Regions from separate parts of the Streptococcus sp. P25B114 genome, predicted to be linked through region 2. Evidence: predicted binding sites of a transcription regulator. Region 2 holds the regulator's gene; the other holds the start of a gene.
What was found. Region 2 encodes NrdR, which represses ribonucleotide reductase genes. Its sites were predicted from a motif close to ACACNATATATNGTGT; they were not measured.
Positions count from the first base shown of each region.

Region 1 (9,358 bases), on a different contig from region 2:
ATACTTGTCAAAAAGAAAAAGAAGTGTTACAATGATATCAAGATAAGAGATGAAAGCGAAATCATCATATAAAAAGAAAGTAGGAAACTATTATGAAAAAGTTAAACAATCTTCACATTGCGCGCTTCGTACAAGTACTGGCAATTGCCTATCTAGTTTTTGTCCTGCTGGCTGACATCATGAAGTGGCAGCAGTTGGATAATACTCATGTCGTTCTTGCCATTTGTGCCATCGTAGTGACAGATGAGAACTTGTGGAAACTAGCTGGCAGAAAAGAGAAAAACGGGAAAAGAATAAAGTAAGTAAAAATAAAGAAAGCGGGAAATCATCATGAGTAAAAAAATGTCACCTACAAAATCTGAAGTGAATTTCAATAATTGGACCAAACGTGAGAAAGTTCTTCTAGCTCTACTTATTATTACGTTGATTGATATTAAAGAGATCATATTTACTCTCTATCACATTGGATTGGAGTTTGGACAGGCTTTGACGGCCTGGTTCTAGGATAAGGAATTGAAAACAGAAAAGCGTATTGATTGATCTTGGAGGTCGTTATGAAAAACAATAACAATAAAAAAGGAATTTTGATTACAGGAACAAGCGTTGTGCGAGGAGTGCAGGTTCTAGTTGCACTATATTTGATTTATAGTTTAGTTAAAAACATCGTATTTGGTCGGGAGATAGATACCATGATACTCTTGATGATGATGAATTCTCTCCTTCTTTTAGATGTCACTCTCAGCAGAGAAAAGGAGAAGAAAAATGAACAAGACAGTTAAAAATGGAATGAAAGTAGTCCTACTGTTTTTCGCACTCTTCTTGATAACTATTTTGATATTTAAAATTTTTGCCTTGCTAGGATTTGACATTGGTTTGACGGAAATGAGTTATCCCTTTCCTCCTTTATTGGCGACACTGGTGTTAGCTCTGCAATTTAACAAAAAGAAAAATAGTGAAAAAAGCTAAGGAAAGACAGGAGAAACCTTATGAAACGACACATTTCATCTGATATGGCAGCAATTATGATTACAGGGGCAACTATATTCGGCTTACTGATTGGAGTTGCTCTAGGACTATATAGTTTAGTCTAGCTTGAAGGAAAATGAAGGAGAAGAAAGATGGAAGCGAAAAAGAAATTATATGAAGTCAATATCATGGAAAATAAGAAATTTGTCTGGGGATTGAATATTCTTGCGATTGTTCTAGTCTTCCCATTTGCTCTTCTATTCGGTAAGTTAGCCTTTTCCTTGCTGGCTAATGTAGATCAAAATTTGCCACTTACCTTACCAGAGTTATGGATAGGAATGGTTCTATTTCCTCTTTTGATAGTTGTGCATGAGGCTATCCACGGCATCTTCTTCAAGGTTTTTTGTCCTGAAAATCCTGTCAAATACGGGTTTAAATGGAAGTCCGGCATGGCCTATGCAACCAGTCCAGGTTCCCTCTATAATCGGATGCAAATGTTGGTAATTTCCCTGGCTCCCTTTGTCGTGATTAGTCTAGGCTTGACAATACTAGCGTGCTTAGGGGGAATGGACGTATCTCTTTATCTGATGGTAGCTACCATGCATGCAGCTGCTTGTGCTGGTGATTTCTACTATACTTATCTCTTGTTGGTTAAGTTTGCTAAGGGGAATATAGCTGTCGAAGACACAGAAACAGGCTTGATTATCTACCAAGCCTAGAAAGGAAACAACATGGAATATGTCTTAAAAAATCGGCTCAAGGAGTTGCGGGCACGGGATAGCCTCAACCAGACAGAGCTGGCCAAGTTAGCAGAAGTTTCGCGGCAGACCATTAGTCTGATAGAGCGTGGGGAATATACGCCCTCAGTGGTCATCGCCATGCGGATTGCCATGATTTTCAACGAAAACGTGGAGAATGTCTTTCAATTAGTGGAGGTAGAGGGATGAAGAAAGAAAAATCAAAAAATAGTCTTCTCAGATTAGGTAAACAACTGGGTATTGGTGCTTTAATTGGTGCGCCTATAGGTTTTTTAATTGGATTTTTTGACTTATTAGATCATCCTTTGCAACTACCCTTCCAAACTATCCTTGATATAGCTAGCGGAGTACTCTTGTTCATGACACTTGTTTCCTTATTGGTACAGCTTTATTATTTTATAAAAGCAGAAAAGAACTATAAAATATATAAGGATTTAGCTGATGACGATGAGCGCATTGATGAACTATATCGAGTACTGAGTTTAGACTACTCGTACGCAGTGACATTTACAGGTCTTATGTCAGTTTTGGGAATGGTCAGTTTGATGCTCAATTTGAAATTGGATATTTCTTCTAATGGGTTATTTATATTCTTTTCAATTTGGCCATTTGTTGTCTTGGTTTACACCACTGTTATGCAAATGTTGCTGATGAAACGGCACAATAAGATAAAAGGTATTAAGGCGCCTCTTGTGCCAACCTTGAAAGAAGTAAAGGCTAACGTTTTAGGGTTGGATGAGGCAGAATTGCAGGCAAACTACAAAATGTCTTTTGAAATCGTGATGAACTTGAGCAGTATGATTTTACCGGGGATTTATCTATTTTGTTTTGCTCTTTCAGCTATTCAAGGAGAAGTAGAATTGACAGGCCTATTGATTGCAGGAGGTATTCATATCTATATTATGGTCATGCAGTTAAAAATGGCAAAAAATTATTATAAATAATATAGAAAAAAGGAGATTGCGATGAATATCAAAAAATGGAATATGGTGAAAAATTGGCCCTATATTTTATGGTTTCTCTTGGCTTTTACATTAAATATCGGAGCGACCTTTATTTTAGTTCGGTTGGACAATTACCAAGGGCTCAATCTAGTCTGGGCAAGCGCTACCTTGCTGGTAGTGACAGGTTTGGAAATCTTCTTAGCAGGTAAAGCGAAGTTACTTTCGAAATTTTGGCAGGACGGTTTTCTCAAGATGTTGGCCTATGTAGGTCTTGGATTTATCGCAGTTTTTGCTGTTAAAATCATAGCAGGCATTGTCATGCAATTGTCGGGTGAAGGGCTCAACACAGTCAATCAGCAAGCCATTGAAGATATGGGATTCCCTCCGATTATCTTGTTTTTATTGACATCTATTTTTGCTCCTATTGTCGAGGAAATCGTCTTCCGAGGCTTTATCATGGGTAAAATCTTTGGCAAGGAATCTATCTTCGGTCTCATCTTATCCAGCCTACTCTTTGGTCTCATGCACGCTCCGACAGGGCTTGGTTCTTGGATTATGTATGGGGGCATGGGGCTGGTGCTAGGTCTCATTTACCGCCTAGGCAAACGCTTGGAGTACAGCATGCTGGTGCATTTCATCAACAATATCATCGGATTTTTGCTCATGCTTTTGATGCAGATGCTCATGAATGGTTCATTAGGATAAGTCGGAGGTGAAAGTTTGGAGTATATTGCACTTGCAGCGGTTGGTTTCCTGTTTGTATCCTATTTTTCCTACGATGGAAAAGTCAAGAAATTGGCCAAACAGATCAAGAAACTCAAAAAACAGATAAATGGAGGAAATGTCATGTCAAAAATGGTGGAAGAATTGGTTGGTGCTACAGTTCATGTAGTCTTTGAAGATGGGATTGGACAGGATTTTACGATTGAGGCATGCGATGAGGATTGGGTCAAGCTCAGTCAGACAGGCAAGGCCGGTAAGACCACGACTCGCTTGGTCAGACTAGATGCTATTGCTGAATTTAGAAAAGTAGATTAGGGGTTATCTATGTTAAAATTTATCAAACACTTAGGCTTAATAGTGCTTTATTTCCTAGCAAGCCAGGTCACCAGCAGCTTTATCTCGCTGGGCATCTTCAAGGACCAACTAGCAGCAGAGCTACCAGCTCCAATTGTGGAACAAGCAGTCTGGATTAGCGGCATTATCGGCATCGTGCTGACCACAATCCTCGCTGTGGTCCTCTGGAAGGTCGTCTATCCACGCAAGACCATTGCCTACACCGTCGAAAGTAGCTGGTTCCACAAGCTACACTGGCCTATTCTGGTCTACCTGGTCTATTTTGTCATTCAGTTTCTCATTCCTGTAGAGGAAAGCCAAAACCAGATGATAGTGGTGCAGTTTGTTTCTGCTTACCCCATTCTTGCCTTTTTCTCCGTAGTGGTATTTGCCCCTATCCTGGAAGAATTGATTTTCCGTGGTTTTCTGGCCACCTATTTCTTCCCGAAAATGCAGAGCATGAAAACAGTGGGGATTTACTTGGTTGTGTCAGGGCTTTTGTTCAGCCTACCACACGGACCAGCAACCATTCCGCAGTTCTTGATTTACTTTACAATGGGAGTCAATCTGGGATGGATTTTCTTGCTCAAACGAGATATCCGCTATTCAATGGCGCTCCATTTTGTCAACAACCTGATTGCCTACGGTATGATATTGGTTGGGGCATAGAAAAAAAGCAGTGGTCGACTGCTTTTTTATTTATCTATTTTACAAACCATAAAGGTAATCATCATCCTGCATGGCCTCCACTTCACCGAGCAGGTAGCCGTTACCAACTTGAGAGAAGAAGTCGTGGTTGGATGTACCGGTCGAAATACCGTTCATGATGATTGGATTGACATCATCCGCTGAATCTGGGAAGAGTGGGTCCTGTCCCATGTTCATGAGGGCTTTGTTGGCATTGTAGCGTAGGAAGGTCAAAACTTCCTCAGTCCAACCAACGCTATCATAGAGCGAGCGAGTGTAGCCTTCTTCATTTTCATAAAGCTGATAGAGCAGGTCGTACATCCAGTCGCGGAGCTTATCTTGCTCCTCTTCGGTCAATTCATTGAAACCGAGCTGGAATTTGTAGCCGATATAGGTACCGTGGACAGATTCATCACGGATAATCAACTTGATAATTTCAGCAACGTTGGCCAGCTTGTTATTTCCAAGATAGTAGAGCGGAGTGAAGAAACCAGAATAGAAAAGGAAGGTCTCTAAAAATACGCTGGCTACTTTCTTCTCGAGCGCTGTGCCATTTTCATAAATTTCGTTGATGATTTTAGCCTTGCGTTGCAGGTATTCATTGCTGTTGGTCCATTCAAAAATTTCTTCAATCTCTGACTTGGTGTTAAGAGTGGAGAAGATAGAAGAGTAGGACTTGGCGTGAACAGACTCCATGAATTGGATGTTGTTGTAAACAGCCTCTTCGTGTGGTGTCCGCACATCTTGGCGGAGGGCTTGAACACCTGTTTCAGATTGAAGGGTATCCAAGAGTGTCAGACCACCAAAGACCTTGCCCACCAGGTCTTTCTCTTCGGCAGTCAATTTGCGCCAGTCATCCAAGTCATTGGACAAAGGGATACGCGTGTCGAGCCAAAATTGCTCGGTCAATTTTTCCCAGGTCGATTTGTCAATGACATCTTCAATGGCATTCCAGTTTATGGCTTTGTAGTAGGTTTCCATATTTCTCTCTTTCTTTTCTAGAAATATCTATACTATTGTATCATATTTTTTGCTAAAAAACGCCCCAAGGACGTTCATTAGATTGCTTTGTTCGCAAGCAGCACAATTTGACGTATGGTAGCTAGCTAATCCGCTCATAGCGGTTGGCGTAGCTTAGCTAGTTGGCTTGCCAACAGCTAATCCCTTGCAAGTTACGACCTGAGAAAAGTCGTTCGAACTTAACGACTTTTCGAGGTAGTAAGCCACTTAGGTACTGACCATATAGTCAGTACCGTTCATTCATTAGATGCTTTAGCATCAATGAATGTTAGTGTCTTAAATTACACAACTTTCACATTGGTTTGATCCGATTTCTTCTCCGTCGTCGGTGAAGGTGCGGATGTAGTAGATAGACTTGATGCCTTTGTTGAAGGCGTAGTTGCGCAGGATAGAGAGGTCACGGGTTGTCTGCTTGTTCTCATTTTTCCACTCGTAAAGCTCTTTTGGCAATTCGCTGCGGAGGAAGAGGGTCAGTGACAAACCTTGGTCGACGTGCTCAGTAGCAGCAGCGTAGACATCAATCACCTTGCGCATATCCATGTCGTAGGCTGATTTGTAGAACGGAATAGTTTCCGTTGCCAAGCCTGCTGCTGGATAATAGATTTTACCGATTTTCTTCTCTTGACGTTCTTCAATCCGTTGAGTAATTGGGTGGATGGAAGCAGAGACATCATTGATATAGGAAATAGAGCCGTTTGGTGCAACTGCCAAGCGGTTTTGGTGGTAGAGACCGTCTGCCATCACCTTATCACGCAGGTCAGCCCAATCTTGTCCGCTTGGAATGAAAATACCTTGGAACAATTCTTTAACACGGTCAGATTGTGGTTGGTAGTCGCCTGTCACATACTTATCGAAATAAGTGCCGTCTGCGTATTTTGAGTTTTCAAAGTTATCAAAAGTCGCCTTGCGTTCGCGTGCAATGTTGTTTGATTCTACCAAAGTCCAGTAGTTGAGGAGCATGAAGTAGATATTGGTAAATTCAACGGCTGTTTTTGAACCGTAGTCCACCAAGTTTTGCGCCAAGTAAGAATGAAGTCCCATGGCACCCAAACCAATCGAATGTGCACGCTCATTACCTGCCTCAATCGAAGGCACAGCAGAAATGTGAGAATGGTCAGTAACATAGGTCAAGGCGCGTGTCATAGCACGAACAGAACGACCAAAGTCAGGTGATTTCATGAGGTTAACAATGTTGGTTGAACCCAAGTTACATGAAACGTCAGTACCCATTGTCAAATATTCTTGCGAATCGTTGATGACGCTTGGTGTCTGGATTTGCAGGATTTCTGAGCAAAGGTTGGACATGATGATTTTACCGTCAACTGGATTGCTGCGGTTGGCCGTGTCAATGTTGATGACATACGGATAGCCTGATTCTTGTTGGAGTTTTGAAATTTCTGTCTCCAAATCGCGGGCCTTGATTTTTGTCTTACGAATGCGAGGGTTGGCCACCAACTCGTCATATTTAGCTGTAATGTCCAAATAGCTGAATGGCACGCCGTATTCTAGCTCAACAGAGTAAGGGCTGAAGAGGTACATGTCCTCATTTTTACGAGCCAATTCGTAGAACTTATCAGGAACAGTGATACCGAGAGAAAGGGTTTTTACACGAACTTTCTCATCCGCATTTTCCTTCTTAGTCGAAAGGAAAGCGATAATATCTGGGTGAAAAACATCCAAGTAAACCACACCGGCACCTTGACGCTGACCAAGCTGGTTGGAATAAGAGAAACTATCTTCAAAAAGTTTCATAACTGGAACGACACCAGATGCAGCTCCTTCATATCCCTTGATAGGAGCGCCAGCCTCACGCAGGTTGCTGAGGGAGATACCGACACCGCCACCGATACGGGATAATTGCAGAGCAGAGTTGATAGACCGACCGATAGAGTTCATGTCGTCTGTTACTTGAAGCAAGAAACAGGATACCAATTCACCACGGCGAGCACGACCAGCATTGAGGAAGGAAGGAGTTGCAGGCTGGTAACGCAGGTGGATCATCTCGTTTGCCAAATCCAAGGCCAATTCTTCGTCACCTTCCGCAAAATAGAGGGCGTTGAAGAGGACGCGGTCCTCCATGCTTTCCAGATAGTAAGCACCGTCGTTTGTCTTGAGGGCGTACTGGTTATAAAACTTGTAGGCTGCCATGAAAGACTTAAATTGGAAGTTCTGGTCTTTCAAAAATTGGTCAATTTTAATGAGAAATTCTGGGCTGTACTGCTCCAAAAATTCTTTTTCTAAATAATTTTCCTCGACAAGATAGTTGATTTTATCCAAAATGCTATCGAATTGCTTGCTGTTAGGGATAACATTTTCCTTGAAAAAGGCTTTAAGGGCCTCCTGATCCTTGTGGAGGGGGATTTGTCCATTGACAGGACGGTTGATTTCGTTATTTAAACGGAAGTAGGACACATCGCCCAAATCTTTCAAACTCATAGTCGCAATCTCTTTCTATAATAGGCTTCTTATACTAAGACTTTTAATTTTGCAGGTTGGAAACCAGAGAAAACGTCGTTTTCAGTTTCAATCACTGGCGCTGCTGAGAAACCAAGTCCTTTGACGTGGTCAATAAATTCTGGCTGCTCATCCAGGTTGATTTCCTTGTATTCCACACCGTGTTGGTCTAGGAATTTCTTAGACATCTTGCACTGTACACAATCATTTTTTGAATAGATAGTAACCATTCGATTTCTCCTTTGTTTACAAGGAAATTGCATAATTCCCTTCAAATTTACCAATCAAGAATACAAGATTTTGGGGTTAAAGTCAAGGGGTTAGCTTAAACAAATCACAAAATATAGACGAATAACGAACAAGAAAATACTACATGTAGTGTTTTCTGAAAATGAGGTCTACAAGCTTTGTTTAAGCCGTAGTAGAGCTGTTTTCTATGCGAAATCACCATATGTCATAAAATATGACATTCATGGTTAAGTTGTGTTTGAATAAAAAAAGCAACTTCCAGTATAATATACATAATGAATACATAGAGGTAGCAGACATGACTCAAAAGAACAAATCGAAATTTGAACACAAACAAAAATTATTCTCTTACTATGATTTGGGAGAGGTTGCCCAAGAACATGGTGTGAATATTCAGGCACTCCCTTATACGATTCGTATTCTGTTGGAAAGCTTACTTCGTAAGGAAGATGGTGTAGATGTGACCAAAAGTCACATTAAAGATTTGGTTACCTACCAGGCTGCAGCTCCACAGGGTGAGGTTCCTTTTAAGCCAAGTCGTGTTATTTTGCAGGATTTTACAGGGGTTCCAGTTGTGGTTGACCTTGCATCCATGCGTGATGCGGTGGTTAAGGCGGGTGGCAGTCCTGATTTGATTAACCCCGAAATTCCAGTTGATTTGGTGGTTGACCACTCTGTACAGGTCGATTACTTCGGTACGGACCAGGCTCTGGAAAAAAATATTGAGCTAGAATTTGAGCGCAATAACGAGCGTTATGAATTCTTAAAATGGGCGGAAAACTCTTTTGAGAATTATCGGGCTGTGCCACCTGCAACAGGGATTATCCACCAGGTCAATATTGAGTTCCTCAGTGATGTTGTCATCGAGCAGGATGGCCTACTTTATCCAGATTCTATGTTCGGTACGGACAGCCATACGACCATGATCAACGGTATCGGTGTTCTGGGCTGGGGTGTCGGAGGTATTGAGGCCGAGGCAGCTATGTTGGGAGAGGCGTCTTATTTCCCAATTCCAGAAGTGATTGGTGTTCATTTGACAGGCAGTCTGCCCAAGGTTGCGACAGCGACAGATTTGGCTCTACGGGTGACACAATTGCTCCGCCAGGAAAATGTTGTCGGCAAGTTTGTTGAATTTTTTGGACCGGGTCTGTCTTCATTGGCACTGGCTGACCGGGCGACGGTTTCCAACATGGCACCTGAGTATGGCGCGACTTGTGGTTACTT
Region 1 is NZ_JBRKNW010000001.1:244,988-254,345, forward strand. Features, by position in the region: gene ACVC7T_RS01115 (hypothetical protein) at 93-302, shown strand; gene ACVC7T_RS01120 (hypothetical protein) at 555-779, shown strand; gene ACVC7T_RS01125 (hypothetical protein) at 763-966, shown strand; gene ACVC7T_RS01130 (DUF3267 domain-containing protein) at 1,119-1,685, shown strand; gene ACVC7T_RS01135 (helix-turn-helix domain-containing protein) at 1,698-1,913, shown strand; gene ACVC7T_RS01140 (DUF3169 family protein) at 1,910-2,668, shown strand; gene ACVC7T_RS01145 (CPBP family intramembrane glutamic endopeptidase) at 2,690-3,373, shown strand; gene ACVC7T_RS01150 (hypothetical protein) at 3,389-3,706, shown strand; gene ACVC7T_RS01155 (CPBP family intramembrane glutamic endopeptidase) at 3,716-4,393, shown strand; gene nrdF (class 1b ribonucleoside-diphosphate reductase subunit beta) at 4,433-5,392, opposite strand; gene nrdE (class 1b ribonucleoside-diphosphate reductase subunit alpha) at 5,708-7,867, opposite strand; gene nrdH (glutaredoxin-like protein NrdH) at 7,897-8,115, opposite strand; gene acnA (aconitate hydratase AcnA) at 8,433-9,358, shown strand, end outside.
Region 1: a site for NrdR is predicted at 8,252-8,267, ahead of nrdH (glutaredoxin-like protein NrdH). Genes of this name have one in related genera too.

Region 2 (9,358 bases):
AGGAAAATTGGGTTTTAAGCAAAAAAGAAGACCAAGAGGTCCTCTCATGTGTGTTATTTCCGTTTCCGTGCGATCAGATGAATCGGCGTTCCTTCAAAAACAAAGGCTTTGCGAATTTGATTTTCCAAGAAACGCATGTAGGAGAAGTGCATGAGCTCTTCTTCGTTGACAAAGACCACAAAGGTAGGTGGCTTGGTCGCAACCTGGGTCGCATAGAAAATTTTTAAGCGTTTGCCCTTGTCGGTCGGTGTTGGGTTAATGGCAATGGCATCCATGATGACATCGTTAAGAACAGCCGACGGAATACGGGTATTCTGGCTTTCGCTAATGGCCTTGATCATCTCAGGCAACTTATGCAAGCGTTGCTTGGTCAAGGCCGATACAAAGATAATCGGTGCGTAAGACAAATACTGGAATTGGTCGCGGATATCGTCTTCCCATTTCTTCATAGTATGATTGTCTTTTTCAAGCGTATCCCACTTGTTGACAACGATAATCATTCCTTTACCAGCTTCATGGGCAAAGCCTGCGATGCGTTTGTCATACTCACGAATACCTTCTTCGGCATTGATGACCATGAGGACCACATCTGAACGGTCGATGGCACGCATGGCACGCATGACTGAATATTTCTCGGTATTTTCATAAACCTTACCAGACTTACGCATCCCTGCCGTATCAATCATGGTAAATTCTTGACCTTCTGGGTCTGTAAAGTGCGTATCAATGGCATCACGAGTCGTTCCAGCTACTGGAGAAGCAATCACGCGCTCTTCACCCAAAATAGCATTAATCAAGCTGGATTTACCAACGTTGGGACGACCAATCAAGCTGAACTTGATAATATCTGGATTTTCTTCAACCTCTTCATTTGGTAGGTTTTCAATGATAGCATCCAAGACATCCCCTGTACCAATCCCGTGGACAGATGACACAGGATACGGATCACCTAGTCCAAGCGAATAAAAATCATAAATCTCATTACGCATCTCTGGGTTGTCGACCTTGTTGACAACTAAAATGACTGGCTTGTTGGTCTTGTAAAGGACGCGAGATACATACTCATCCGCATCGGTCACACCCTCTTTTCCAGACACGACAAAGACAATGACATCAGCCTCGCTCATAGCAATATCAGCCTGGTGCTTGATTTGCTCCATAAAGGGAGCGTCTACATCGTCAATTCCTCCAGTATCAATGATGGAGAACTTGCGATTGAGCCATTCAGCAGTCGCATAGATACGGTCGCGTGTCACACCTTCCACATCCTCGACGATAGAAATGCGTTCCCCCGCAATCCGGTTAAATAATGTTGATTTACCAACGTTGGGACGTCCCACGATGGCAATAGTTGGTAGAGCCATAGCTCCTCCTCTTCTCTTACAATAATTTATTTTTTTCTAAAATAACCTTGGTTTCAGCTTGTTCTGCCTGGCCAAATTGGGCTACAATCCGTTCTGACCACAATTCAGTCTGGCGGTCTCCAGCGTATACTGTCTGGATCTGATCGTAGGATTTGATGATTTCAATATCCTGCTCGACATACTCTTCCTCAAAGACAATTGCCTCTGTCGCCAAACGCGGTTTGACAGGATGAGCTTGAGCTGGAAGACCTAGTGCAATACAAAAAATCTGATAGGTATAGTCTGGTAAATTGAACAGCTCTGCCATTGCCAAAGCCTGATGACGAATCATGCCGATAAAGACACCGCCGTAACCTAGACTTTCCGCAGCAAGCAGGGCATTCTGACCAGCCAAAGACGCATCAACCGAGGAAATCAAGAGATTTTCCGTACCCTTGGCATCAAAATCGGTTCCGTGGAGTTCCGCTGCCTTGCTGGCACGATTGTGGTCGCCGACGAAAAACAGAATGGCCTTGGCCTGCAAGATAGCAGGTTGGGGCACCAAATCATACAGGGCCTGCTTTTTTTCCTCAGTCTGGATGACAATTATTGAGTAGGACTGGAAATTCTTCCAGCTGGAGGCAGCACGGCCAGCTGTGATAATAGCCTCTAAATCCGCCCGCTCAATCGGTTCATCTGTAAAACGGCGGACAGAACTATGGGCCAGCATCAAATCAATGGTTTCATTCATCGTCGGTTGATCCCTTTCAGGTGTAAATCTCGTGCCAAATAGCGAATGCGCTCCATGACACGTTTGGCCTGCCAGGTTTCATCACCAGACTTGCCAGAGGCGAAATGCCGCTCCAAATCATCAAGGGAGAAATTGGAAGTAAAGAAGGTCGGTAGATTTTCCTGCATGCGGTATTGAAGAATGACCTGTAGCACATCGTCACGCACCCACGGACTATGTTGCTCAGCCCCAATATCATCCAAGACCAAAACTTGAGCGGTCTTAATCTCGTCAATCTTATCCTTAACTGAACCGTCTTTGATGGCATTTTTTATATCCACCACAAAAGTCGGATAATGGAGCATGGTGGTCGACTGCAAATGCGTTTTAGACAAGAGATTAGCCAAATAAGCCATGAGATAGGACTTGCCAATGCCAAAATGACCGTAGATATAGAGTCCTTTGGGCTTTTCATCAAAGCGTTTGACAAAATCTGCAATGGCCAACATGATTTCCACCCGATTTTCATCGTTCTTATCAATGTCCGCCACCGTCACATTTTTCAGACTGGCTGGCATATTGATGAGCTGAATGCGATTTTTGATAGCTTCCAGACGACGATACTCAACCAATTCTGCCGTTTCCAAATAGGACACGTCCGCATAGCCCTCATTCATAATGAGAACAGGCTGGTAGCCCTTAGCCATATAACTTTCGTCTTGCTTGAGAAACTGGTCGCGCTGGCTGATATATTCCAAAAATTTGGAAATAGACAAGGTAATTTCCTGCTGTGTCAAACCTTGTTCTTTTATAAAGTCAGCCACATCTGCATCCGCTACAATCTCCTGGTAGAGTTCTTGATAGGACTTGCGACTAGAGTTGGCTGTTTGTGACAGCCTGTCTTGCACTGATTTCATCAGCCACCTCCTTGTGTTTCCATTTCTTCCAATTCGCGATAGAGGGCGGCTAGTTGGGCCTGTCCTTCTCTCGTTTGCTCTTGCTTAACTTCTTCCTTGCTCCAGTCCGGCACATTAGTTGCTGACACTTGCTTGTTCAGGACACTTGCCTTCTTGTTGTTTCCTGCTTTCAATTCCCTCAGATAAAGGACAGCTGCCTCTGCATTTCCAATCCCCTTATAGGAAAAATCATTGCCCAACTTGAGGGCGTATTTTTCATTGAGATTGGCCGAATCCACCTTATTAAAAGTGTAAAGAACAAGGACATTGATAACTTCATCCAAGAGACCAATTTGAGCCAAATCTGTCAGGCACTTGCGCTCCGACTGGGTCACTGCTGCCTTTCTTTGTTCCTTAATGAAGACCAAAAATTCCAGACTAGACTTGGACTTGGCCTCACGAACGATGATTTTTTCCTGGTCTGTGAGCCCACTCGTTTGTTTAGCGGAGGCTTGGTCTGACTGTGACAGTCGTTTGGTCGAAATAACCTGGCCGATAGCCGTTTCCTTGACCTTGTGATAGGTTTCCAACCAGGTCCAGCCGGACCGCTCTGCTATGTGACTAAGAGCAATCACATCGTCCGTCTCATCCTGAAATCGTAGCTGGTCCTTGGCCATCATAGCCTTGAAGGCTGACCAGTCAAAGTCCCTCTTACTCTTAGCTACAGGAGAAATATGTCCTTCCACATCAAAAACGTCTGAGAAAGATTTGGAAACATTCTTATCCTGGCTAGGGCTAGCGGGTATGAGATTCTCCACAGAAACCTCGCCAATTCTTTGCTCAAGAAGATGCCGATACAAGGGCTTGCCTAAAAATTCTCCGACACTTAAAGGAGGCATTAGCTCTAGGCCCCTAGTCTCGTCAAGCTGATAAATCTTCAACAGACCCACTGCTGACAGAATATCCAGCGCCTGCTGCAAGCGATGAAAGCCAACATTCATGTGATTTAGAATGCTAGTCCATTGGTAACGCCCCTGCCCCGAGTCACCAAAACTATATAAATAGTAATACAGCGCTAGCGCATCCAAACCGATGATGGGCTGGTAACATTTGCTCAGACTGATTACATCAGGTGCAAAATTCCCAGCTTTCAGATAGGTAAAGGGATCATTTGGTTTCATCTTTGGCACCTGGTTTCACTTTTGACCCCTTAGAAATCATCTGCTTGAGCAAGTTTTCTAACTCACCAACATCTTTGAAAGAGCGATAGACAGAGGCAAAGCGTACATAAGTGATTTCATCTAGTTCAACCAATTCTTCCATGACCAAATTGCCGATAAAGTCACTTTCTACTTCGCTATCATTTTGGGCGCGAACCTTTTGTTCTATTCGATTGACCACCTGATCAATATCACCGGTTGATACTGGACGTTTCTGAGCCGAACGAATAATGCCATTAAAGATTTTCTCTCTCGAAAATTGCTCACGGGTGCCGTCTTTTTTAACAACTACTAGTGTTTTTTCCTCAATTCGCTCATAGGTGGTAAAACGCTGACCGCATTGGTCACAGGAACGGCGACGACGGATGGTATTCCCATCTTCTGCCTGGCGACTATCAACAACATTTGACTTCAAACTCTGACACTTTGGACAACGCATACTCTTTCTCCTACTTTGCTTTTATCACTTCAGTATAGCATAAAATAATCAAAAATAAAAGAAAGCGATAAGCACGCTTTCCTAAGTACTTTCAATCTGGTCATCCAGGCGATGGTGAACCCATTCCCTGACCAGACGGTAAATGACCGCAAAAATTGGTGTGAAGAAGACCATTCCTAGAAGGCCAAACAAATTTCCACCAATCAGGGCTGCAGCCAGGGTGAAGAGGGTTGGCAGACCAACCGACTGTCCAACTACGCGCGGATAGATGACATTACCCTCAATCAATTGAATGATTTGGAAGAGAACAATAGACCACAGAGCCAACAAAGGATTTTGTACCGCCACAAAGAGGGCACTAATCAGGCAGGCTGTAAATGGACCGATATAGGGAACGAAGGATAGGACCCCTGCCAAAATACCGGCCATGCTAGCATAGGGGATACCAGAAAGTCCATAGCTGACAAAGACCAGGACCCCAATAATAACGGCCTCTACAATTTGGCTCATCAAGAATTTATCATAGGTATCTATCACAACTTCCCCGACGTAGTTGATCAGACGAACTGCTTTCTGTGGCAGAGTAGCCTGCAAGAGTTTCCCCGTCATGGACTGCAGATGTTCCTTGCTTCCCAGGATAGCCAAAGTGAAGAAAAAGGCCATAACCAGGGTCATTGTGTTGGAAAAAATGCCTGTAACATTGGATACCAGATGAGACAGAACCGGAGTGACAATACTAGAAATAAAGTCTAGATTCCTAAATTGTTCAATAAAACCTGCAATCTGGTCACCAATCTGACCAGACAAGAAGCCATTGGACTCCAGAAAATCCGTAAGGGCTGTGACCGATTTTGGAATAGCCGTCCTGCTGACCGTTACTAGCTCTGAAACTGTCTTGGTCAGGGTTGGCAAAACAATCAGAACCAAACCTGTCACAATCATCACAAAGGCAATGAGGACCCCTACAATGGCCAAACTACGGCTGGATTTTTTCAAAAAAGCGACCTTTTCAAGCTGCACTTCCAGCTTTTTCATAGGTACATTTAAGATGAAAGCAATGATTGCTCCAATGAAGAGAGAGTTCATACTTGCTAGGACAAGCTTAATAATAGCGTACAAGGCCGACCAATTAAGGACAGCTAAGAGGATTGCACCCGCCAATAAAATCAGCAAGGCCTTTTCTTTAAACGACGAATTCATAATTACTCCTTAGATTTCTTACTAACAATACTAACACAAGCCCAGCAAAAAAGAAAGGACAAGCCTTTCTTACTTAGTCACGCATGGCATATCCAACACCGCGAACTGTCTTGATATAGGACGGTTTTCCAGCTACATCCAATTTCCCACGCAGATAGCGGATATAGACATCTACCACATTGGTTTCCGATGATGTCGCCTCGTATTTCCAAACCCGCTCTAACAATTGTTCGCGAGTGACAGGCTCAGGACTATTCATCAGTGTCGCCAGGAGATCGTACTCTCGACGAGTCAGGTTAATCAGCTCATCTCCACGGGATACCGTGCGATTTTGAAAATCGATTTTCAAATCTCGATAAGCAGCCTGCAAGGGAACCTGAGTACAATGATTGTCAATAAAATCCCGACCACGGAAAATAGCTGAAATCTGCTCGACCAATTCGCTGATGACAAAGGGCTTGACCACATAGGAAACCGCATAGGACAAGACTTCCTCACCATGCTCATCCACATCTGCCGAATCAATAGCCACAATCAGGACGGATGCAGGTTTGATAGCTAATAACTGCGTGGATAATTCCTTACTGGACATATCTGACAGCTGAAAACTCATGAGAATCAAATCAAAATCCGTCTCATGCGCCAAGGACAAAGCCTCCTGGCCAGTAGAAGCATAGTCCACCAAATAGTCCTTCTTCTGCAATTCCATGGAAACAAAATGCGAGAGATTGCGCTCACGACCTGCAATCAAAATTTTCTTAGCCATAATATCCTTATCTAATCGAAAGTTTCAAGACCATTTCAGTCAGAAAGAAGGGCGCTTGCACGCCCTACTTCTATTATTTATTTTTCGCTATACCAATCATAGTGGAAGACACCCTCTTTGTCCTTACGGTTGTAAGTGTGGGCACCAAAATAGTCGCGTTGTGCTTGGATCAAGTTTGCTGGCAAGTTCTCAGCGCGGTAGCTGTCAAAGTAAGTAATGGCTGCTGAGAAGGTTGGCACAGGAACACCTGCTTGAACTGCCAAGGCAACAACGTCACGGACAGCTTGTTGGTACTTAGCTGTTACGTCAAGGAAGTATTCATCCAAGAGCAAGTTTGCCAAATCTTCATCACGTCCATAAGCATCGGTAATCTTTTGCAAGAAACGAGCACGGATGATACAACCTGCACGCCAGATTTTAGCGATTTCGCCAAATGGCAAGTTCCAGTTATTTTCTTTAGACGCTACGCGCAATTGCGCAAAACCTTGTGCATAAGACATGATTTTTGAGAAGTAAAGGGCTTGACGGATTTTCTCCACCAATTCAGCCTTATCGCCGTCATAGGCAAATGGTGCTGGTTTTGGAAGGACCTTGCTAGCTGCCACACGCTCATCCTTGTAGGTTGAGATATAACGGGCAAATACAGATTCTGTAATCAAGGACAATGGTACGCCCAAGTCAAGTGATGACTGGCTAGTCCATTTACCAGTCCCCTTGTTACCGGCTGCGTCCATGATGTAGTCAACAACTGGACCATCTTGACCTTGGTCATCCTTGCGTTTCAAAATGTCAGCTGTGATTTCAATCAAGTAGCTATCCAATTCACCCTTGTTCCACTCAGTGAAGATGTCAGCCATTTCATCTACTGACAAACCGAGCAAGTGTTGCATGAGGTCATAAGACTCAGCAATCAACTGCATGTCGCCATACTCGATACCGTTGTGGACCATTTTTACATAGTGACCTGCACCGTCTGGACCGATATAAGTCACACATGGTGCTCCATCTTCTGGTGCTTTTGCTGAAATCTCTTCCAAGACATCTGCTACCAATTCGTAGGCTTCTTTTTGACCACCAGGCATGATAGACGGACCTTCAAGGGCACCTTTTTCACCACCGGACACACCTGTACCGATGAAATTGATGCCTGAATTTGCCAATTCTTTTGAACGGCGAATGGTATCTTCGTAGAAGGTATTTCCGCCATCAATCAAAATGTCGCCTTCATCCAAGTGTGGCAAGAGAGATTGAATAGTTGCATCTGTACCAGGCCCTGCTTGAACCATGAGCATGATACGGCGTGGTTTTTCGATAGATGCGACAAAACTTTCCACATCATAGCTTGGTACCAAGTTTTTGCCTGGGTTGCTAGCTACCACATCTTCTGTCTTATCAGCAGAGCGGTTGTAAATGGCTACTGTGTAACCACGTGATTCAACGTTAAGAGCAAGGTTACGACCCATAACGGCCATCCCTACTACACCAAAGTTTGCTTTTGTCATGTATACTAACTCCTATAATTACTATCTTCTATTATACACCGAAAAGAGTCTAGTGGCAAGAATTTTCTGATAATTTAACCTTCCGACATTTTTCTGAATCTTTCACTAGCTTTTTCACTCATCGAACAAGCCCTGCAATTGAGCAAATGGACTATTAGCCTCTTTCTTTTCCTGGGCTTCCTGTTGGAAATCATCCTCGGTCATCAGGGTCCAAGATTGGCCCGACGGCAAATCCTGCCCAGCCTCTTCTTCTGGCGTCAAAACCTTGATAGGAATGTTGAGAATAATGTTGTCTGCGACACTTTCTTCTAGGACAATGCAGTCCTCTTCCACCACAAAAACCATATCTTCGTCAATCAAATCCTGGTCCTTGAGAGCAGCTTCATTGGCCACAAAGAGTTCGTTGACCTGCTCCTCACGACGTAAGACCACTGGCTGGAGCGAACGGCTAGAAGCCAGGGTAATGTCGTAGGTCATCTGGTAATCTAGGAAAAAGATCCCCGCCTCAAAATGGACACGACCAGACACCTGGACAGGCGATAGGTCCAAAACCTCGCTGGAACGCCCCTGAACTTCCTGGGTCAAATCCAGTGTTTTCTCAAAAGAAATACCGTCTGGATTTTTCTGAATATCGTAAATGTGAAACATAAGCCCTCCTATTCAGCGTGTTCTGTAATGTAGTTGTAGACTTCCTGTCCAGCTACTGCACCATTTCCAACAGCCGTCGCAATCTGACGGAGCTGATTTTGGCGAATGTCGCCGATGGCATAGATGCCATACTTGCTGGTTTCCATTTTTTCATTGGTCACAACCCAGCCAGCCTCATCGGTAATACCCAAATCCGCAACGCTTTCAGTCATCGGATCCAGCCCTACATAGACAAAGACTCCGCCAAATTCAAGCTCTGACAATTCTTCAGTCTTGACATTCTTGATAACCACGCTTTGCACGCGCAGGTCATCTCCTTTGATTTCCTCGACAACACTGTCCCAGATGAATTTAATTTTTTCATTGGCAAAAGCTCGGTCTTGGATAACTTTTTGGGCACGTAGCTGATCTCTGCGGTGAACGATGGTCACAGACTCTGCAAATTGGGTCAGGAAAAGTGCCTCTTCCACGGCAGAATCTCCCCCTCCGACAACCAAAAGTTTTTGCTGACGGAAGAAGGCTCCGTCACAGACCGCGCAGTAGGAAACCCCGCGACTGTTGTAGGTATCTTCACCTGGAACTCCCAGCAGACGGTGTTTGGCACCCATGGCTAG
Region 2 is NZ_JBRKNW010000013.1:66,202-75,559, reverse strand. Features, by position in the region: gene der (ribosome biogenesis GTPase Der) at 54-1,364, opposite strand; gene ACVC7T_RS07680 (nitroreductase family protein) at 1,381-2,094, opposite strand; gene dnaI (primosomal protein DnaI) at 2,091-2,990, opposite strand; gene ACVC7T_RS07670 (replication initiation/membrane attachment protein) at 2,990-4,150, opposite strand; gene nrdR (transcriptional regulator NrdR) at 4,137-4,628, opposite strand; gene ACVC7T_RS07660 (AI-2E family transporter) at 4,710-5,828, opposite strand; gene ACVC7T_RS07655 (response regulator transcription factor) at 5,902-6,594, opposite strand; gene gndA (NADP-dependent phosphogluconate dehydrogenase) at 6,672-8,096, opposite strand; gene ACVC7T_RS07645 (YceD family protein) at 8,211-8,744, opposite strand; gene trxB (thioredoxin-disulfide reductase) at 8,753-9,358, opposite strand, start outside.